3 regions of the Paenibacillus sp. S02 genome follow, and region 3 is predicted to be linked to each of the others. Evidence: riboswitches for the same ligand, from Rfam matches in the RefSeq annotation. Region 3 holds a riboswitch; each other region holds the start of a gene.
What was found. A riboswitch is a leader RNA that binds a small molecule or an ion and turns the genes downstream of it on or off. The one in region 3 is predicted to bind cyclic di-AMP.
Positions count from the first base shown of each region.

Region 1: linked by a shared signal. The riboswitch ahead of KAI36_RS00140 (resuscitation-promoting factor) and the one ahead of KAI36_RS00535 (C40 family peptidase) in region 3 are both predicted to bind cyclic di-AMP.
Region 2: linked by a shared signal. The riboswitch ahead of KAI36_RS21430 (TrkH family potassium uptake protein) and the one ahead of KAI36_RS00535 (C40 family peptidase) in region 3 are both predicted to bind cyclic di-AMP.

Region 1 covers NZ_CP073682.1:27,419-34,917, reverse strand. The annotation lists gene veg (biofilm formation stimulator Veg) at 160-441, opposite strand; gene yabG (sporulation peptidase YabG) at 642-1,538, opposite strand; gene rsmA (16S rRNA (adenine(1518)-N(6)/adenine(1519)-N(6))-dimethyltransferase RsmA) at 1,594-2,478, opposite strand; gene rnmV (ribonuclease M5) at 2,486-3,031, opposite strand; gene KAI36_RS00140 (resuscitation-promoting factor) at 3,178-4,326, opposite strand; cyclic di-AMP (ydaO/yuaA leader) riboswitch at 4,598-4,880, opposite strand; gene KAI36_RS00135 (TatD family hydrolase) at 5,082-5,852, opposite strand; gene KAI36_RS00130 (HD domain-containing protein) at 5,895-7,178, opposite strand.
Region 2 covers NZ_CP073682.1:4,822,756-4,830,254, forward strand. The annotation lists gene KAI36_RS21420 (LysR family transcriptional regulator) at 81-986, shown strand; gene KAI36_RS21425 (potassium channel family protein) at 991-1,668, opposite strand; gene KAI36_RS21430 (TrkH family potassium uptake protein) at 1,873-3,213, opposite strand; gene KAI36_RS21435 (hypothetical protein) at 3,143-3,415, shown strand; cyclic di-AMP (ydaO/yuaA leader) riboswitch at 3,585-3,737, opposite strand; gene KAI36_RS21445 (CPBP family intramembrane glutamic endopeptidase) at 3,999-5,729, shown strand; gene uvrC (excinuclease ABC subunit UvrC) at 5,698-7,499, opposite strand, start outside.
Region 3 covers NZ_CP073682.1:134,049-141,547, reverse strand. The annotation lists gene KAI36_RS00565 (PTS sugar transporter subunit IIA) at 5-511, opposite strand; gene KAI36_RS00560 (winged helix-turn-helix transcriptional regulator) at 816-1,175, shown strand; gene KAI36_RS00555 (NAD(P)H-dependent oxidoreductase) at 1,185-1,736, opposite strand; gene KAI36_RS00550 (YwhD family protein) at 1,907-2,413, opposite strand; gene KAI36_RS00545 (M1 family metallopeptidase) at 2,538-4,550, shown strand; gene KAI36_RS00540 (hypothetical protein) at 4,562-5,389, shown strand; cyclic di-AMP (ydaO/yuaA leader) riboswitch at 5,666-5,803, shown strand; gene KAI36_RS00535 (C40 family peptidase) at 5,809-6,309, shown strand; gene KAI36_RS00530 (GNAT family N-acetyltransferase) at 6,613-7,119, shown strand; gene KAI36_RS00525 (4a-hydroxytetrahydrobiopterin dehydratase) at 7,198-7,497, opposite strand.

The DNA of each region.
Region 1 (7,499 bases), 110 kb from region 3:
TACGCCTCCTTCGGCAATGGAATAAGGAAGATCATTCCCGGCTTAGTATGTGCAGAGATGTCATGCTTCATCCTGCTCTGTATATACAAAACGGCCCCGTCATTTGAAATGACGAAGCCGTCGTTAAACCTGCAAAGCTGGTATAAATCACGAAATTAATTAAGGTGTTTCAAAATATTCGACTACACTTGTATGGGAGTCGGGATCATATACGCTGACTTCCACCGACTCGGTAAGAATGTCAGCATAGCTGTAGGAGACACGTTTAAACGTCTGTTGCTCCTGATCCAGCTTGACGATAAAAACAGAAGGGTACGTTTCTTCCAAGACACCAGTTCGTTCGACGGTCTTACGGCGTCCGCCGTTAGCCCGCAGCAAAATTTTTTGCCCTACATGTGCGTCGAGACTGCGTTTGATTTCCAACAGCGTATTTTTAGCCATTGCCTAACGACCACCTCTTTCCTTGTCCATTATAACGAATTTTAGAGGGATTGTCAAATCAAGCTAAATATTATAGCAACACGAAAAATAAGTTGTCAATTTTTTTTTTTGCGAACAGGAATAATTTATAAAAAAATGACAAAAAGCCTCTGAAAGCAGAGGCTTTTTGTTCAGATTAATCCTATTGGCACATTTGAATCCTAGATTGCGGAAGGCGTTACTTTAAGCGTAGACAAATTTTCAAGCTTCGGCAGGCCGATGCGATAGCTTCCCCTAGTTTCAATTCCACCCACTCCGCGACTGCCGCTGATTGTCTGGTGAAACAGGTCTCCCATGTTGACCGTATCACGGATCGAAGTAAAGGCCGCCTTGGCAGCCACGTAAACGGGGTCCAGCGCGTGAATCAGGATACGCCCTGGTGAGCTGGCGAAGTTCGCTCCCGCACGTAGCAGCGCCTCAAAATGGGACTGGCACGCCCCCGCTACAATCGTCAGCGAATCCAGATGACGTTCATATTGTCTTGCTACCTGAATCGCCGCCACAAAATTTTGCGAATTTTTATAACTTTTCAAGCTGTACAAATCGTAAGGCTGTGGCTGCTTCAGCACACCGTCATGTCCGGTAATGACTACGATATCCGGACGGATACGGGGAAGCAATCGGTACAACGTGTCCGCCATTGCCGATTCGTGAACGTGATGTCCCTCTGCAGGAACACGGAGCTGTTCATATAAACTGAGACATTTTTTCAAATAGCCGGGATCTCCATCCAGATGAAGAACCTTTCCCGGCATTTCAAAATACGTTGACTCGACCGGATCACTCCAGTCCCCAACCAGAGCTGCCTGACTACGAGCAGCTTGCTGCTGGCGTGCCCGTTGCAACAGATTAAGAGACTCACCAGCCTTAATGTGGGCCTGCTGAGTCTTACCGCTAATCTGGTCTGCAGGCACTCTGACCAGATCGTTCACCGGGGAATCGGCCAGCAGCCGAAATTCTATTCCCTTAATGATCGCTTTATCCCGCTGGATGTCCTCAACACGAAACGTGACATCTCCGCCGTACGATTTCCGAACGACCAAGTCTCCTAAACTCATCACACTGTATCACCCCTCCTATATCGTATGGGTGAATGCACAGTTTGGTTCCAGCTTAGGATATACCTGCCTCCAACAGCACAGCGCTGAGACGCGCAAATTCCTCAATACTTAGCGTTTCTCCTCGACGGGAGGGTACAATACCAGCTTGTTGCAACAACGGCTCCAGCGTGTCCCTGTTCTCTTTGGTGAAGAAACGGCTTTTTAAGTTATTGGAAATGGTTTTACGACGCTGGGCAAAAGCAGCATGAACCACTTCAAAGAAATGCTTCTCATCCACCACTTCCACTGGAGGGGCTTCCCGTACACGCAACCGGATGACTGCAGACTCCACATTCGGCTGGGGAATAAATACTGTATTCGGCACAATACAGACTAATTCAGGTTCGCTGTAATATTGGACCGCAATGCTCAGGCTACCGTAATCCTTCGTACCAGGAGACGCAGCCATGCGCTCAGCCACTTCTTTTTGGATCATAACAACGATATTCTCCAAAGGGAGCTTGTCCTCCAGCAGCCTCATCAGAATCGGTGTAGTAACGTAGTACGGTAGATTAGCCACGACACTTACTTTGCTCACTTCTGCAAAATCGGCTGCGAACACCTCGCGCAAATCCAGCTTCAACACGTCTCCATGACGTACCTTCACATGCTCGTAAGGGGCCAACACTTCCTCGAGAATTGGCAGTAGCCGCTGGTCAATCTCGACAGCGGTAACTGCCTTGGCCGATTGTGCCAGCTTCTCGGTCAAAGCACCAATCCCAGGACCGATCTCAAGTGCGCCCTTCGTCTCATCCAATCCGGCAGCATTTACAATCTTATTGAGAATATTCTGATCAATCAGGAAATTTTGTCCCAAACTCTTTTTGAACGAAAAACCGTGCCGTTGAATAATGTCCTTCGTACGCCGCGGTGTTGCTATATCTTGAATCCCTGTCATACGGATATCACAATCCTTCACTTTCAATTTGTGCCAGCGCCCCGGCAAATTCCTCGCGGCTGATCTGAAATACAGAGAGCCGTTTATGTAGCTGCTTTCCGTTACAATAACCAATACCCAGCACATTCCCTAAGGCCATACGGCGTGCAGCAGCATTGGGGTGGGTGATGAGTCCAGCATCAATCAGGTCCGCCCACTCAATCAGCGGGTCGGCACCTTCCACTGTCGTATGGACCCGTGCAAGAGCGTGTCTGATCGCTTCCGGTGAGGCATTCTCCACGCCAATATCTCCTTTGCGCGTTGCTTCTGCCTCGGGTATAAAGGCCTGCTTGCAGCCAGGTACCTTGGAAGCGATAATCTTACGGATGCGCTCCCCTGCATGATCGGGATCGGTTAAAATGATGACCCCCCGCCGCTCCTGCGCCAATGCAATTTTACGCAGCGTCATTTTATTAATGGCTGAGCCGCCAGTTTCTATCGTATCCGCTTCAACAGCGCGGCGAATGGCCACCGTATCATCCCGGCCCTCTACCACGATCACTTCCTTGATCATTTGCGTTTCCCTCCACTGCTACACAGCAAGCTATATTTATCTTTCCCTGCTTTTGAAAACAAAATAAGAAGAGGATATCCTCTTCTTAGCATGGCATAACTATGTTGTTAATACTATCGCATTGCCCTCAACATACACAACCTGTTTTAGTTGATTTCTGGCTTTACGGGTCCGATAACATATACGGTTTTACCGTGCTTACGACCAAATTGGTTGGCTCGGCTTAAACTCTCATAATACACATCGATTTTGTGGCCTTTAATCGCGCCACCGGTATCCTCCGCACGGCGGAAGCCCACCCCTTCGATATACACCCACCAGCCGATTGGGATTACACTCGGATCGACAGCGATGGTGCGTCCTTCCGTGACACGCGTGCCGGATGCAGTACGTGTACCGATCCCTGGCTCCTGTGAGGAATACGCCGTCATGGAGACGTTTTGTAAAACTTTGCTATATTTAAAATTGACGCCTGCTTTACGGACAGCACTGCCCGAACTAACCGTTGTTGCCTTAACCGCATCATTGGGACCGACGGAAGCAGCAAGAACGACCGGTTTTTTCTTCGTTCCTACAGCAATGACCTTATCCACACGGTTCTGTGCAACTTCCTTGTTAACCAGCTGTTTGGATACCAACTTTCCATCATGGTATACCTTTTGAACGTGCTGGACTACCACACCCGATTTGCCGCTTTGAATGACCCGATTATCGCCTTTATAAAGACTCGGATCGGCCGTTTTGATGACCTGATAAGGCACCTGTTTTTTCTGTTCGACCTGCTGTTTCTTCACACGGACGATTTTTATGTCCATGTTAGACGAAACAGAGGCGTCCAACGCAGGATAAACTTTATCCGTTGACGATAATTTATAGCCCGAGGTACGAATGGCACCTTCTACTGTATTTTCTGTTGTGTACAGCTTTTTCGTCTCATTGCCTGAAGATACTTTAACTTGATTGGCACGTTTAATGACTACGCGATCCCCATCCTGTACTGCTCCATTTAGCGGCATGGAAACTGTATCATGCGGCTGAAGTGAAATGGAATGCTCGCTCAGCAAATCTTGAAGCTTGGATTCCCGGGTTTCTACCGCAGATGCCTTGCCATCGATGACAAAAAAGACTTGTTTTTTAGATTGCGTGTACATCAGAATTGAAATCATAATCGTTAGCGCGATTAGAAAAATAGCAACCAAGGCAGCCTGGCGCACATTCTCTTGCTTCCAACGTAATACGTAAGACATGCTGGATGAGCGTGACTCATGGGTCTCCTCTTTTTGGAAAATGCCCATTTCCTCCGTCCTCCTTACATAGCCCGCCGTCTGGAGTAAGACATAGTTGAGATTTGACGTGACTATAACAGATTTTCTACAAGACAAGCCCAAACTGCGACTGTCCTGCACCATGTACCCGTCTTCGCGGCATGCTGTCCTCCCCTGTTTAACCACAGTATGATGACAGATTTTCTTTTATTCACAACAAAAAAAGCCAGAGAAAGAGACTAGAGAGCTCTTTCGTGGCTTCCGGCATGTGTGAATATGCGGGAAAACTCATGCACGAGATGGCTTCTCTCTTGTTACGCTTACGGGGTTAGCTGTCGGGTTCGGACGTAGAGAGTCGCCCTAGCTTGGGTCAACCGCTCATGGCGGTCGCCTTCACATTCACCCCGAAGACCCAGAAAGAAATCGAAATACGGCTCCTCCACCTATTCAATCCCATCCGGGAAAAGAATTTCGGTCGAGCCGGCTGGCGGAAGAGACGTTCCCTTCTTGCACATACGCCGGACGTAATGTAAGCCATATCGGTTCCCCCGTTCCCTGTAAAAGGGACTCAGCGAGACTGGTTCATGAAATGACTTGTTGATGTTTACATTCAAACAACAATTCACTGAAAAGATGATATCCTGTTTCTATGCATGTTGTAAAGCAGGTTTCAAGTACATTTTTCAAAATATTCGGTTAAAATATTGTAATATTCTCGAGTTTCCTGCAACAAATTCATGATTAGCTTCGTCTATCTCTTTATTTTAATCGATTTCTTCACTTTTTCATTGAATGTCAAATCGTTCCAAGGCATTTTGGGTCGTTATTGACACTAATTCCTCCACTGTAATTCCCTTGATTTGGGCTGCAGCCTCTGCTACCAGTCTCACATGTGCGGACTCATTTCGCTTCCCGCGGAACGGATGCGGCGTCAGGTAGGGAGCGTCCGTTTCAATGAGTAGACGATCCAGCGGCACCTGTGCGAGCACCTCTTTTGGCTGCTTGGCATTTTTGAACGTTATTGGACCACCGAAGGAAAGGTGAAATCCCATATCCAGCACCATTTTGGCTGTCTCCCAGCTACCCGAAAAGGAGTGCATGACTCCGCCAATCTCACTCGCTTTTTCCTCGCGCAAAATCCTAACAATATCTTCATGCGCATCCCGGTTATGGATAACAATGGGCATTTTGAGCTCACGAGCCAGACCAATTTGATTTCGAAACACCCGATGCTGAACATCCTTCGGTGATGTATCCCAATAATAATCCAGACCGATCTCTCCGATGGCTACAACCTTCTTATGACTGCATAACGATGCAATCCATTCTAAATCGCCCTCCTGCATTGTAATAGCATCCTGAGGATGCCATCCAACTGCCGCATAAATAAAATCATACGTCTCGGCCAATTTCATGGTGGATGGAATGGTCTCACGATTAAATCCGATATTGATCATCCGTGTTACTCCTGATTCGACAGCACGTGCTATAACTTCTTCACGATCTTCGTCAAATTGTGGCGCATCCAAGTGAGTATGAGTGTCGAATAAATCCAAGGTTTACATCTCCTTTTTTTACTTACATTTCTATATAGTTGTCTATTCTTTGACAAAATAATTCCTTATTTCGGCAGGAAGCCTGTCTTTTACCGCGTTCAATTTATTCTGGGGAAAATACATATGATATTTTCCTCGGTGAATACCACTTATTGAGCGCACAATTTCCGAAACTTCGGATATTTCACTCACCTCGCCCTGACGTCCAAGCAGTAAAATCTGGTTGTCCGTCGAGCCACCCTGCCGAAACACATCATAAGGAAGATCTGTCGGAAAATCAATTTCAAAATCATATTCAGGGTGTAAACCAGCCTCTTTCAAAGCTTCTCTAATACTGTCAATGGTATCTGTATCCATATTTTCAATCTCTACATATTTATACAATCTACGGTCCATAAACCGGCTGCTCAAATCACTTAAAATCTCGTCCTTTTCTCGTTTCCACTGGCTAAATACGGTCTGGATTAATGACTCGTCGAGCATCAGATATTGCTCTACTGTAAGCTCTCCTTTCAACAAATCCGGCAGCGGGTCCAGCAAAAAACCAAACTCATATCCGTTTTTAAACAATTCCTTTGCTCGCTTGAAAATTTTACGTAAAAGGATTTCCGAGCTGCGTGTTACAGGATGAAAATAAATTTGCCAATACATCTGATAGCGTGACATTAAATAATCTTCTACTGCATGCATGCCTGATTCCTTCACAACAATTCTCCCATTATGAGGACGCAGCAGTCGTAAAATACGATCCAAATCAATCGTGCCGTAGTTGACACCTGTCGAATGAGCATCCCGCAACAAATAATCCATACGGTCGGCATCTAGCGGACTGGTTACCAAATTGACAACAATCGGCTTATCATACGTTTTGGCTATAACCGCAGCCACCTTTTGTGGAAGCTTGTCGTCGACTTGCCGTAGCACGGCGTTGATCTTCGTGTCTCCCAGTACAATGCGGCATGTCCAATCCTCATGATTCATATGAAAGGCTTCCTCAATTGAATGAGAAAATGGGCCATGCCCCACATCATGCAATAGGGCTGCACACAGAGCAACCAGCCTTTCCTCCTTCGGCCAATCTGGGAAATCTCCACGTTCAAATTGAGAAATAATACGTCTCGTAATCTCATATACGCCCAATGAATGTGAAAAACGGCTATGCTCCGCTCCATGAAACGTAAGATACGATGTGCCTAACTGCCGTATGCGCCGTAAACGTTGGAACTCCGGCGTGTTGATCAACCGCCATATCACAGTATCCTGAACATGGATGTAATTATGTACCGGGTCTTTAAAAACTTTTTCTTCACTGAGTGGCTGGTGCAAGATATCAGCTCCTTTAATATTCGGAATAATGGATTAAAATACAATAAAATCCTAAATGATTCCCCTCATTCGACATTCTTTGTCGTAATATGTCGAATTATAGTTTTTCGACATTTCCAAATCGACAAACTGAATAAATCATCAATAAGATAAGGCAATACACATGAGTAAAGCTCTTTAATCTAAATACTTTTGCATAATCAGACTGTTACTACATTTTTAAGGTTGACTGTTTTGGGAATCGTTGGTATAGTAAATATCAGAAAAGAGAAAATTTTGTCGAATCATGACACTTATATTATTTTAAACGGCGAGAGGAGC
Region 2 (7,499 bases), 1.4 Mb from region 3:
TCCTTTTCGGCTTATAATGGAATTGCAATATACGTATTAATTATTATGTCTTTTTTGCATATAGAGAGGAAGTGGATGATTTGTTTGAGGATTTGAACGCTTTTGCCGTCATTGTCGAGCAGTCCAGCCTGAATAAAGCCTCCAAACTGCTGAATCTGTCCCAACCTGCCCTGTCTCGCAAAATTGCCAAGCTGGAGGAAGAGCTGGGTGTGAATCTTTTTGATCGTCGGGGCAAACGGCTCGAAATTACGTCCACTGGCCGATTTGTTTATACATTCGCGCTAGAGCAACGGCAACGACAGCTTCGCTTCTTACAAAAGCTGTCCCAGCACAAAAATGAAGCCCAGAGTATGCTTACACTCGGCGCAAGCCTCACGACACTCCAAACGACGCTGCCTACCCTCGTCGAAGCTTTCATGAGCAAGCATCCTCAAACCGAGCTGAAGCTGCTCACCGGTAAAACCCATGAAATCGTCGCCTTTGTACGTGATAAAAAAGCAGACGCCGGTATTGTCGGGTCTGCCATTCATGAAGCCGGACTGCGTTGCATTCCGCTATTTGATGATCATTTGGAGCTTGTTGTTCCCATTGGACATGAATTAACCGTCAAGACAGAAACGGCCTCGATGAAAGAACTACAAGGATTGCCGATGATTATATTCTCCAAAGGAACCTGGTACCGCAGTCTGACGGATGACTTGTTCCAGCGCAGCGGCATCATGCCGGATATCCGCATGGAAATCGACTCCTTCGAGGCAATTGTACGCCTGCTTCCAACCTGTAAGGCTTCTGCCTTGCTACCCAAATCCTATTTGCGCAGCGAACTGCTGCGGGATAATGGACTCACTGCATTGTACTTGCCCGATTTGAAGGAGACACGCCGAACGACCTCCCTCATTTACTCGGAGACGACCGATCTCGGTCCGACAGCACGACGCTGGATTAGCGAGACACGTGCGTCGTTTGCAGGCTACCGTATGGTGTAGAGGGTTAACCCTCTTCATTAACATTAACAACCTCATCCTCAAAGCGACCGATATTGTCATTCGAGCCGATGATAACCATAATATCGTCTGCTTTTAGCCGATCCATAGCCGTCGGTGCGATCAGGATACCGTTCGCCGTATGAAGCGCTACGACACTACAACCAAAGCGAGTACGGGCATTTAGCTCTGCTAGCGTTTTGCCATTCAGACATGCAGGTACATTGAGTTCCACAATACTGTATTCTTTGGACAACTCCAAATAATCGAGCAAATTAGGCGTGACTAGCTGATGAGCTACCCGGATACCCATATCCCGTTCTGGATAAATAATCCGGTCCACACCGAGCTTCTCTAACGCACGCCCGTGCAGCACAGATATGGCTTTGGCTACGACTTTTTTCACACCCAGCTCCTTCAGCAAAATGGCGGTCAGGATGCTTACTTGAATGTCATCACCAATAGCAACAATGCCGCAATCGAAATTCCGGATGCCCAGTGATCGCAATGAGTCTTCATCAGTAGCGTCCGCCACGACAGTATGTGTCAACATCTCACTCATACTGTCCACAACATCCTCATTCCGGTCAATGCCTAGCACCTCGCACCCCATATCCACCAATTGCAAAGCCAGGCTTGAGCCAAACCGCCCCAAGCCAATAACTACAAACTGCTGCGTTTTCATATCTACTCGAAAACTCCCTTATCTGAATCAATTTCATAAATGAGGATTTTGCAAAAATCCCATAAGCGACTTCCAATGAACAAGATATAGATCGAAATGGTTTAGTTCGTCTATATCTTGCACTTCGGAGCGACTGGTATCGAATTTTGCAAAATCCTGAAATGATTAAACCAACGAAATGTATACTACATATCATGAAATGATTCATCCTATAATCATTTTGCCTTCCGGATGACGATATAATTCTTTACCCTTTTTCGGCCCCAGTGCATAAGCTAGCGTGAGTGGCCCCAGTCTACCTGCAAACATCGTCAGGGTAATCACCAGCTTGCCTATGACTGTCAAATCAGGTGTAAGCCCTATCGACAGCCCCACCGTACCAAACGCAGACACTGTCTCGAACAAGATCATCAAAAAATGATGATCTTCGGTTGCCGACAAAATCATGGTCACCCCGATCACGAACAGCAGCCCCAGCAATGTAATGGTCAAAGCCTTGTAAATTCGTCCCTGCGCAAGTCGGTACCTGAACAGCACAATATCTTCACGTCCCCGCAGCATCGAAATCACGGCTCCAATGAGCAGCGCGAATGTTGTGGTCTTAATCCCGCCTCCAGTAGAGCCAGGAGAAGCGCCGATAAACATGAGTATGATGATAAAAAACTGCGTAGCCTGCCGCAAGCCTGCAATGTCCAGTGTATTGGCACCTGCGGTACGAGGGGTAACGGACTGGAATAAAGATCCCAGCAGTTTACCACCCCAATCAAGCGAGCCAAGAGTCTTTGGATTCGTAAATTCAAATACAAAAATCACGAGCGTGCCGACTACAATCAGAGCGCCCGTCATGCTGAGTACCACCTTAGTATGCAAGGACAGTCTCTTGCGCTTGCGATATTCTGCCAGGTCCGACATCACTACAAAACCAATGCCGCCTGAAATAATCAGGAACATAGCTGTAAAATTAACAATCGGATCATATACATAACCTGTCAGGCTGCGAAAGTGCCCGAATAAGTCAAAACCAGCATTGTTAAACATGGAGATGGCATGCCAAATCCCAAAATAAATCGCCCTGCCTACAGGCATATCAAACGACCAGCGAATCGCAAATATTGCAGCACATACGCCCTCAATGACCAGCGAGTACAGCAGCACCTTACGAATCAATCCGACAATTCCTTCGACAGAGGTCTGATTCATCGCTTCCTGTAAAATGAGGCGCTCCCGTAAGGAAATCCGACGTTTGAACACCAGCGCGATCAAGGTAGCCATAGTCATAAAGCCCAGGCCGCCGATCTGAATGAGCGCAGCGATAACAACTTGACCAAAGGTTGTAAAAAAGGTCCCCGTATCCTTTACGACAAGCCCTGTAACACAGGTCGCGGAAGCGGCAGTAAACAAAGCGTCTATAAACGCAAGTGGCTTTCCTGTTGTATTGGAGATCGGCAGCATTAACAATAAACTACCTATTAGAATGATAATGGCAAAGCCCGCAACGAATATCTGCGGTGGAGAAAGCCGGAGCCAGCTTGCATTGGGATTCATCTATTCATCACTTCTCTCCTACTTGGTGAATTATGAGCATGGAGATCGCTCCGGGTGCAGATTGTTCTTCCGATTGCTGTTACCCCCGGATACTTTTGCCTTTCAATACTCAATACTTCATACCTCACTACCTAATGAAACGTTTGGTGACTTTAAGGCAGGCAGCAGCGCAGCGGTCCATTTGAATCTGGAGAAGCGGTAGCGCTCGCCTTTGAGTCTGAATTTTAACCTTATTAGGGTTTCCTAATTCAATAAAATTCAGAGTCAACAGCGATCGGAAGATCAAATGGAACGCGCAGCGACTTAACTCAGCAAACTTTTACACGCACATATACGCACAAAAAAAGACACCGGAAAACCGAGTGCCTGACTTGGTTCCTGCTCACAGCCTACGAGGTTAGCTGACGGATTCGGGCAGCACAGTATGCCCTATTTACACTTCCGATCCACCAGGATCGGCTGTAAAATTCACCCCAGTAACATGGTTCCCCCGTTTTCCCATAGAAATTCGGCTCAACTGTATATCATTACCTATGTATTTCATAGGCATTGCCTCAAGATTATAATCCTTCTCTATCCAGATCACAAAACCGATTTCGCCGAAAAAACGTGAAATTGGCTTTATTTTGCGAATGGGCATCGTTTAATCGCAGCTTATCTTATTTTATTGGAACTTTAAAGTGCTTTCACTCTATTTTCATGAATATCGCTGGTCTGTTGGCGGGAACCTGTGCAGTATGATATCTTTAATGGATGTTCTTATTTACAGATTAAGGAGGAAACTCATGAATCCTATCGGGAAACCGGTCGTGCTCACGGCCAACTTCAAAAAATTAGGCTTGCTGGGCGGGATTGGCCTGATTTGCTTTTTTATCTTTCAATTGCTTATTCCCTCGCTTAGCAATCCGAGTCCAGAATCAGTAATGAACGCAAAGGTCATCAGCAAACAAGAAGCGGTCATACACGCATTGGACTTTGCCCGCTCCGAGTTGGGCTATACTGAATCACAGCCAGAGGAGCCTGTCGTGACCTATCAGGCCGAAACAGATTTGTACGGTTATTTATCTAGAGAAAAACTGCTTCAACAGTACGACCGTACATGGAAGAAAAATTACCCTTACGAAACCTTTCGGGTCGATCTGCCTGAATCCTCAGCGAAGAGCAAACTGCAAATTCATGTGGATTTATCCACTGGGAAGGTCGTTAGCTTTAAACGGATCACCTCCAGTACCAATTACACACAGGCTGATATTTCTACGGATGAACAAGCACGTAACAGGCTTGTACGTGTGGCTGAGGACGGCATGACGCTCGAAGCCAAGGAGCAGACAGCCGCAGTATGGGTCAAGCGCTTTGGCTTTAAGCCGTCGGATTTGAAGCTCGCGACCACTGAAAAAGAAGGCGGATTAAAGTATACCGTAGACGATAAAAAAATCGGCGCCTCGGTACTTACACTGGCTTTTACTTTCGAAGACGGTGATGTTCGCTCCTTCTCTCAAAGCTTTTCGGCCCCGTCGTCCTATACCGATTATATCGAAAAGCAAACATTTTGGGCGAATTGGATGACCTATGCGGGTTATGCCCTATTTAGTTTTGTGCTGGGTGTACTTGCCATTGTGTATGCGTCACTCACCCGACGACATACTTCATTTGTACGCGGCATTGTTCTGTCAATTATATACTTCATTGCTAGTATAGCTGGGACAATGAACATGCTGCCTTTATTGCAAGCAGAAGCAGGCGGTAAGGGCATGCTTATATTTCTTATGGTGTTCCAGATTGGTGTTACCTTCTTCATGGCGGTAGCGCTCTACTTCTCCTTGGTCGGCGGTGACGGACTTATGCGTCAGGTTGGACTGAATGCATGGCCGCGTGCGAAAGAGCCAGGCTACGGGCTGTATGTGCTTCGCAGTATGTATGTTGGCTACTTGTGGGCCTTTATTTTACTCGGGGTACAATCCATCTTATTCTTTATACTGGAGCGCACATTTAATACATTCTCCACAACAGATGCCACGCAATCCCCTTACAATATGGCTTATCCATGGTTACTGCCGATTATGGCCTGGATGGCAGGTATTGGAGAAGAGACTGTCTACCGTCTGTTTGGTATTCCGATGGTCAAAAAAATAGTAAAAAACACTTTTGTTGCTTGTCTGATCACCACGCTGATTTGGGCACTGGGACATACACTTTATCCGATCTATCCGGTGATTTCTAGACCTATTGAGCTGACTTTTCTTGGTTTACTGTTCAGTTTTGTGTTCCTGCGTTACGGCTTTATTGCCGCCATGTTCAGCCACGTTATTTTTGACAGCATTCTAATGGGGCTTAGTGTGATGAGTCTGGGAGACACTGTGAATGTGAGCGCTGGTCTATTCTGGATCTTACTTCCAGCCATTGTGGGTTACATCATTTATTGGTTTAGTCCTAAAAAGCCAAATCGAATTATGTTTGAACCTATTAAAAAAGAGGAGCCGTATTCTACGACTCCTCCTCCCGAAGGGCAGCTATAATCTGACGCGCAAGCTTATCCCCAATAGAGAGAGGCCGGAATTCTTCGACGCTGGCCTCTCTTATTTTTTTGAGTGATCCAAAATGCTTAAGCAGTAACTTACGCCGTTTCTCGCCGATGCCTGGAATAGAGTCCAGCCGGGAAGTTACCATAGATTTGCCGCGTTGCTCGCGGTGGAACGTGATGGCAAAACGGTGAACCTCGTCCTGAATCCGTTGCAGCAGATAAAATTCTTCACTATTGCGTGCAAGTGTCACGGCCTCAGAGGACTCTCCCACTAATAGTTGGGAAGTTCTATGTTTGGCATCCTTCACCAGACCACACACAGGAATGAACAAACCCAGCTCATTTTGCAGTACATCGGTCGCCGCCTTAATTTGTCCACGTCCACCATCCACAACGATCAAGTCGGGACGTTCCAGATTTTCCTTAAGCACACGTTCATATCTACGCCGAATAACCTCACGCATCGTTTCATAATCATCTGGTCCCTGCACAGAACGGATCTTATATTTTCGATACTCCTTCTTGGCAGGCTTGCCATCAATAAACACGATCATGGCGGAGACTGGATCGGAACCCTGGATGTTGGAGTTATCAAATGCCTCCACCCGGTGCAAGCTATCCAGCCCAATGGCACGTCCGAGATTGCTTGCAGCTTTGGATGTCCGTTCCTCATCCCGCTCGATCAGCTTAAACTTCTCATCCAAAGCAACACGTGCATTTTCCGTCGCCATGCCTGTCATTTGCTTTTTCAGTCCACGCTGCGGCACGAGTACCTTTACATCCAGCCATTCAGCCAGAGCGAGAGCCGCCGTAGACGGGTCCTCCAGTCCACCGGATAGTTGGGTTTCTGTTTCCTTTATTCCGGCATCTTGGTCACCAACTTGGCCTTGATTCGTTGCTGCTGCATAAGTTGCTCGTTCTTCAGCCACCAGCAGTGAGTCAGCAGAATGCTCTAACGAATATTGTACGTTTGACGCATCTGGTGCTATTTCCGTTTGTATCGCTTTGTCATCTGTCTGTCCGGTAACATCGGCTGTAGGTGCACTGTGGAGTGCAGTTTCTGCCGCAACCGGTTGATCGACATTGACCTGTTCCGCCTGCATCAGCTTAGGAGAATCTGGCAGCAATATTTCTTGCGGCACTGCCGGGTTGTCACTATAATATTGCGTCACATAGGACATAAAATCACTGTAAGCCTCACCGTAGAAAGGAAAAGTCGACATATGGCGCTCGATCATTTTACCTTTACGGACATATAGGATTTGTACACACATCCAGCCCTTATCTACTGAAAAACCGAATACATCTCGATCTTTCGCATCCGATGTGGTGATTTTCTGCTTTTCCATCATCGCGTCGATGCTGATAATCTGATCTCGCAGCTCCTTGGCCCGCTCAAAGTACAATTCATCTGCGGCCTCCTGCATTTTACGCTGAAGATCCTTTTTAATTTCCTCATGTCCCCCGCTCAAAAAGGAACCAATCTCCTGACCAATCTGGTCATACGTTTCCTTCTCGACCTCTTTCACACAAGGCCCCAAACATTGATGCATGTGATAATACAGACACACTTCCTTGGGCATCACACCACACTTGCGTAACGGATACATACGATCCAGCAGCTTCTTCGTCTGATGCGCCGCGTAGGAATTGGGGTACGGTCCAAAATATTTTGCTTTATCCTTCAGAACGCGACGGGTCACCTCCAGCTTGGGGTGTGCCTCGTTCGTAATTTTCAAATACGGAAAGGTTTTATCATCCTTCA
Region 3 (7,499 bases):
AGAATTAGGCTTTTAAGTGAACTCTTAATACGGGCACTTCTGAAGAAGCAGATGTACCTTCCAAGATTTCCACATGACTGATCATCTCTTGCCCGTCTGGAACGATTACTGGAGTAATTACAGGCAATCCACCCTGTTGAATCGCGTCTAGATCAAACTCCATCAGTAATTGCCCTGCTTTAATGTTATCTCCTGTTTGAACGTGAGGGTTAAACCCTTGTCCTTTGAGGGAAACTGTATTAATCCCGACATGTATCAAAATTTGTACACCAGATTCATGCTCAATGATCAGAGCATGCTTACTTTTCTCCATCACGTGGACGACTTTCCCCGTAAAAGGAGCAGTCACTTTACCTTCAGTCGGATGAATAGCGATGCCTTCCCCCATAGCCTTCGTAGAGAACGCAGGATCTGGAACCTCTTCAAGGGAAACCACTTTTCCTTTGATTGGTGCTACCATGTCGAATTCTTCAATACGAGGAGCCGCCTTCTTTTTCAACCATTTAAACATAACGATGCCACCTTATTTAGAGATTACATTCATAAACAGTGAATAGGACTTAACTATACCTTTTAAGGAACCGGTTCCACAAAATGAATAAAAAGAGGAGTGGAAGCGATTTCTATCTGAATTATAGTGAATGCCTTTCCAGGATGTCAAGATGCTCCTCTCCGTTTCTAAAATCACTCCAATTAAAGATACAGAAACATTTTATAGCGAGCATACTTTACATCCTTTCACTAAAATTGCATAATGATCAGTTGTAAAGTATGCACATTCATATTATATACTTACCTAAAGGAGAGTGTAATTTATGAGTGAACCCTGTGTTCCGTCTGGCGTGGTCCTAAAAGACACTGGCTTTGGATATACGTTGTCCTTAATAAGCGGTAAATATAAAATGATCATTATATATTGGCTTTTTGAAAATAAGGTCATGCGACATAACGAGCTGAAGCGAAGTATCGGTACCATTTCCTTCAAAACACTAAGCATCATGTTAAAAGAGCTAGAGGCAGATGGCCTTATCATACGCAAGGAATTTCCCCAGATCCCTCCAAAAGTTGAATATTCACTATCTAAACGCGGTCTTTCTCTCATTCCATTATTAAATATGATGTGCGAGTGGGGAGAGGAAAATGGTTTGCCAGCTCTGGAGGACGGACAGCAATAAACATTCCTATTACAGGCTGTCAATAAAATTCAAATAATCTCGTGCGCTTTTCTCCAATTCGCTTTCGGACGTACCCATCTCATTTTCGCCAGACTCTTTTTCTGTACCATAAAACGCAAAGAACGAACGATAATCTGCATTGCAATATAGGAAGGTTGTTTCAAAAGGAGATAATAGCTGCTCAAGTGTATGGCGATATCTTCCTTCTTCACTATAATCTTCTTTTTTACTTCCGGCAGATACTGCTAAAGCAACCTTACGATTCTTTAATTTGTCACCTCCATTTGAACCATGAGCCCAGCCATAAGCAAAAACATCGTCAAGCCATTTTTTAAGGAGAGGCGGACTGTTAAACCAATAAACAGGAAACTGTAAAATAAGATTGCTATGTGATTCAATGAAGTGCTGCTCTTTTTCCACATCAATGTTCCCGTCAGGGTAAACCTTATGCAATTCGTGGATAGTATACTTTTCTGGATATTTTTTGAGTTCTTCTACCCATCGCCTATTTATGACAGATGCCTCGATGCTTGGATGTGTAACGATAACAAGAGTTTTCAAAGAATTGTCCTCCTTAAGTATTATTTATTTTTGAGTATAAAGTGAGCGCTACAAATATGTAAGTATGCACTTTCAGGACAACTACTTACTAAAAGGTTAGTGTCAACTCAGATAAATAAAAAAAGCAGCCCACAGATGTGGCTGCTTTTTTTACTACGTTAACGCTGGGCCTATCCTTCCAGCGCCTGCTTCAATTCCTCAGGCGAAGCGTCCCACCATTCCTCGTTATGCGAAATTAGCAGGCTTTTAAGCGCTGCTCTATCCTCGCTGCCGAGATCATCCAGCATGAAACGACGCTTGAGCGCGTAATCCATACGGTTGACGTGATCGGCGAGGATTTTCCAGCCGCGTTTGGCTTCGTCGTCAATCAGCATCTCGCAGGCGGTGGCGCCGCCGTACATACGTCCTTCGGGCGTGCGATCCACGGCTACCCATACGAGCCATACCTGGCGTCCGTTCGGTACATCCTCTTTATTCGTAGAGAACTTGATACCACGTTCTACTTTACTTTTGGCATGCATGGCACCGATATCAATTCTCGCCTCTCCTCGGTCAATGATGACCGGAGACATGCTGTTCAGGTCGATTGAGCCTGCGCCGAAACCCTTATGTTTACTCTTGCCACTGACAATGTTCAGTGCAATCTGTTTTTTGCCGTCCGGCTGATTTTCACTCATGCGTCACTAGACCTCCATTTTCCGTCTTCACACTCATTCTACACTATAAATATTTTAACTAATAATCTCCTGAAAGCAAACATATACATGCTGTAGATGCTTGTCAACGGGAGGTATCCATTGTATGACCCCAGCACGCACTAAAATCGTTTTATTGTCTACACTAGCCCTCGGTCTCCTCGCAGGGACGTTATGGTTTGCCTGGCAGCCCCAATTGCAATCCGACCCGCAGTCCATAGGCCAACCACTATACGGCTCCCTGTCTGAGTCTGCGCTTGCCCCAAATATGGGCAAGCCTCTAGGGGCAAACATCCTGCCTGACCTGCCCAAGAACCCTCCACAGCCCGCTACAGAAATCCTCAGCAAACGGGTAGTAGAGTACCACATTGATGTGTCTCTGGAAAAAGGACAGGTTTTGCGAGGCACTGAGACACTGACTTGGAAGCATCCGGGCAAGAAAACCGTGAATGATCTGTATCTTCATCTATACCCGAATGCCTTCTCTTCCATGGAAACCACCTTTATGAAGGAATCCGGTGGAAAGCTGCGCGGAGACACCATGCCCAAAGACGGCTTTGGCTCCATGACGCTGACTGAACTAAAAACAGAAGACGGTTTATCTCTCATGCACCGCATCCAATATGTGCAGCCAGATGACGGTAACGCAGGCGACCGTTCGCTCGTGAAGGTGCGTCTACCCAAGCCGGTACGAGGTGGCGAAGAAATCACATTATATATGAAGTTTGAGGTAAAACTGCCCGCCATCTTCGCTCGTATGGGTGCGACAGATGATTTTGTAATGGCAGGGCAGTGGTTCCCGAAGCTCAGCGTCTACGAGACTGCAGGACAGCGTGGACGCGCCGAGGAGGGCTGGAACCTCCACCAGTATCATGGTAACTCCGAGTTTTATGCCGATTTTGGAATTTACAGCGTACGGATTCGGGTGCCTGAAACTCATATCGTAGCAGCGACCGGATTTCCCACCCGTGGTGCCGTTCGACAGAACGGCCAAAAAATATATCAATTTTATGCCGATGATGTACACGATTTTGCCTGGTCCGCTTCACCCAACTTTGTAACCGTAGAAGAACCCTTTTCTTCTGCTGAAGTCCCTGGTGTCAAAATCAAGCTCTACCTTGACCCGTCGCACAAGGAGCTCAAAGGACGCTATATGAGCGCCGCGAAGGCCGCCCTTTCGTACTACAGCAAATGGTACGGGCCTTATCCATATTCCACCCTATCCATCGTGGTTCCACCCAAATCAGGCAATGGAGCCAGCGGTATGGAGTATCCGACACTCATCACAGCCGCTGCTGCGGGTAATCTGAATCCTGGCTATAGTCTGGAACGAACATTAGTTCATGAGATTGGACATCAATATTTCTACGGAATGGTAGCCAATAACGAATTTGAGGAGCCGTGGCTGGATGAAGGCTTCACCTCCTATGCAGAGGAGCGGCTTATGGAGCAAGAATATGGGCTTACCCCCAACTTGCCATTACAATCGGGACAGGTAGCCTCCCCACAGCCGCTCAACCGCGAGTCATGGAAGTACGGCTCGGCTACTGAGTACGCGCAAAATGCCTACTCTCGAGGCAAGCTGGTACTACAGGGCATTGAACGTCAGGTGGGTATGAAAAAAATGGATCGGATTATGCGGACCTACGTCCAGACGTACCGATTTAAGCATCCGTCCTCCCATGATTTTCAACGTATCGTGGAGAGAGTCACCGGACGCTCATGGAGCCACTATTTTGAACAGTATGTATATGACGGCCAGATGGCGGACTTTTCGGTGGATCATATCACGAACCACAAGCTGGAGAATGGATATGAAGCAGTCGTGACGGTCAGCAAAAAAGGGGCGGATTACCCCAAGATTCCTGTCCAATTTACCTTCAAGGATGGTACCACGATATTCAAGGCTTGGGACGGCGCGGGCAAAAGCACAACTTTTCGGATCAAAAGTACTTCTCCCGTTTCCTATGTAACCCTTGATCCTCTATATACCATTGCACTGGAGAACAAGCATATTAACAATAGCCTAAAGGCCGAATTGGACGAAAAGCAACAAACCCGTTGGAATGTAAGTGTAACCAAGCTGTTAGAAACACTGCTTGGAAGTCTGTCATGGTGAGGTGTCTATAGATGCGGACTATTATAAAAGAGGGCTGGGCGCTGGTGCGCATACGATTCTATATCGTTATCATTTTATTTCTGTATCGACTACTGTGGGGGGTGTTTCTCTATCGGCTGGTGCAGTCTGCCGTTATCCCGCTACTGCTCCGTTATCCTGATCAGGGTCAAAACGAGCTGGGACAGACCTTGTTTTGGATGGAGAGCCAGATTGCTCTGATGGACAGCCGGGAAGTACATGTGTATTTGTGGATACTACTAGGGGCGACTGTACTACGCATACTGATCACTCCCTTCATTAGAGCCGGAATATATCAAAGCCTGCATACCGATGCGACTGAACCGCAAAGCCTGTCCTTTTTCAAGGGTATGAAACGCCATGGCATGTCGTCGCTGTTGTATTACACCATCGAGTTGGGACTGCTGCTGCTTCCCTCCTTTTGGGTAGTACCGAGACTCTACCCTATTGTAGCAGGAGCACTTCAATCTTCCTCTTATCTGCTGCATTTGTTGCCCTATGTCATGGGATGGATGGCATACGGATGGTTCATTCGGCAGTGCATCCTGTATATGCAACTGGGGACTGTCGGTGGTCACGCCATACTATCGTCCCTGCTCGCCTTCTTTCGCCAGCTCCTTCCAGCTGTCGGTATATCTCTTTTGCTTGGTGCTTGTGTGCTGCTGGTCTTCGGTCTATTTGGCACCGTGGCGATGATTTGGACTGGCATGCTGGCGCTCATTCTCCAGCAATCGTATCATTTTGTTACTAGTCTGGTCAGGCTGTGGCATATCAGTTCGCAGTACAGACTATGGCATACCGATATCTCCAGTAGAAGTTAAGCCCTGCCTTTGTGTTTTTTACTTCATTTCCGTCTGTCGAAAAATCTTGATTCATATCCGCGCAAACGACACATAACTGAATACTGTTAACAAGATCTGTTCCTTGGACATTAGGAGCAGATTTTTTTTGTAACTTTTTGCAATGAAACATTTGCCAAAGCCAGCCGTCTTTGTTACAATAATCGCAGTGAACTGATAGTAACAACTTTGTAATCTTTATTGTAACCTTTATCTCAAAAATAACGTTATTGTGAATACTGCTCTCCAAGGTGCACATCTTAAGTTAAGCCTAATTCCTGGCACCTAGGAAGCGGGGGAACCAGTTTGGGTGAATTGATCTCGCAACAGAGTGGTCATAGGGGAACCTTCTACCGAATCCTTAAGCTAACCTCGCAGGCATTGGAAGGGGTATATTTTTTTTGAAGAAGAAGCTAACGATCGCAGCTATGGGTCTTGCCATTGCCTTTACATCTTTTACATTCGGTGGCGGCAGTGCATATGCAGACTCTAAGATGGACCAGGTCATTCAAGATGCCAAAGGAACGAGCTACAGAAGCGGAGGCACTACACTCGAGGGATTCGATTGCTCCGGCTTCACAATGTATGTATTCAACAAACTGGGAATTAAACTTCCGCATCAATCCGGATCACAGTTCAAAATGGGATCTTCTGTATCCCGCGATGAAATGAGACCTGGAGACCTGGTGTTCTTCAACACTACAGGAAGAGGCATTTCCCATGTAGGTATCTTCGTAGGTGAAGGGAAATTTGCCCACTCCTCGACTTCACGTGGTGTAGTAGTTAGCTCACTGAACGAAAATTATTACGCTAACCGCTATGTCGGTGCAAAAAGAATTATGAGCACAGACGCTTACCATTCTGTAGCTTCAGAAATTCCTGATGACGACAACGTAGAATAACTAACGCACAGCAAGCTAACCCTAGCCGCAATTTGATTCTGGCCGGAATCGAATTGCGGTTTTTTATGTCCACTACATCAGCAATTATTATCATTACTGACGAACTGAAGCCTCAAAAGGTTTCAATTTTAGCGAACATCGTCGGTTTTACCGTCAGCGCTGGGGGAGCATATGAGCAGTAATTCCTTCTTATTGATTGTATACCCGACTTGGGTATGAAATAAACACGCTTGCCATTCCCCTGCAACTTGTCTACAATCTGTTGTTAATGGTTGAAGTACCTGTAAAAGGAGGATGGAACACATGCCGGCCTCAATATCTAACTATCGGATCGTACCGATGGACGAGCATCAAGCGGCTGCAATCTGTGAGTGGCGCTATGATCCACCTTATAATATATACGGTTGGCTCCCCTGGGAACAAATGAAGGCGCTTGAAGTCGAATTTGGAAGTCCCACGCTTCGCCAAGAGCAATATGTTGCTGTACTGGATGAAGAGAATAAGCTGACGGGATTTGCTCAATATTTTCCTATGATCGGTGTGACCCGGCTAGGTCTTGGAATGCATCCTGAAAGATGCGGACATGGCAAAGGCTCTGATTTTGTCCGTGCCATTGCAGAGGAAGCCCAACGACGCAACCCGAAGAATGAAATTGATCTAGAGGTACTCACTTGGAATCATCGCGCTATCCGGGCTTACAAGGCGGCTGGATTTGAGCTTACAGATACCTATGAACGCCAAACTCCCGATGGCAAAAAACCGTTTTATTGTATGGTATATCGTCCCGAGCACCAAACCCAGGTTCTATGATAAAAGCGCCTTCGGCATACAACCGCGATGTTGTATAGCGAAGGCGCTTTTATCATCATACGACAGATCATTACAAGCTCAATGACTGCTGCGCATTTTTTCAAAAGCTTCATTATATTGTTGGGCTTCCTTAATATCCACGGCCATAATACCGCCGTCGTCCCAAGAGGTCAAACGCAGAGTCACGGTCTTGTAATCAATCGTAATAAATGGATGATGATTGAATGCTTCAGATATAGCGGCAACTTCATCCACGAATGCAATCCCTTTCATAAAACTGGAAAAATTATATTTCCGAACGATCCAACGTCCTTCCTCCAGTTCCCAGCCCTCCAGTTTCTCCAGATGTGCTTCAATCTCTTCTTGTGTAAAAGGCATGT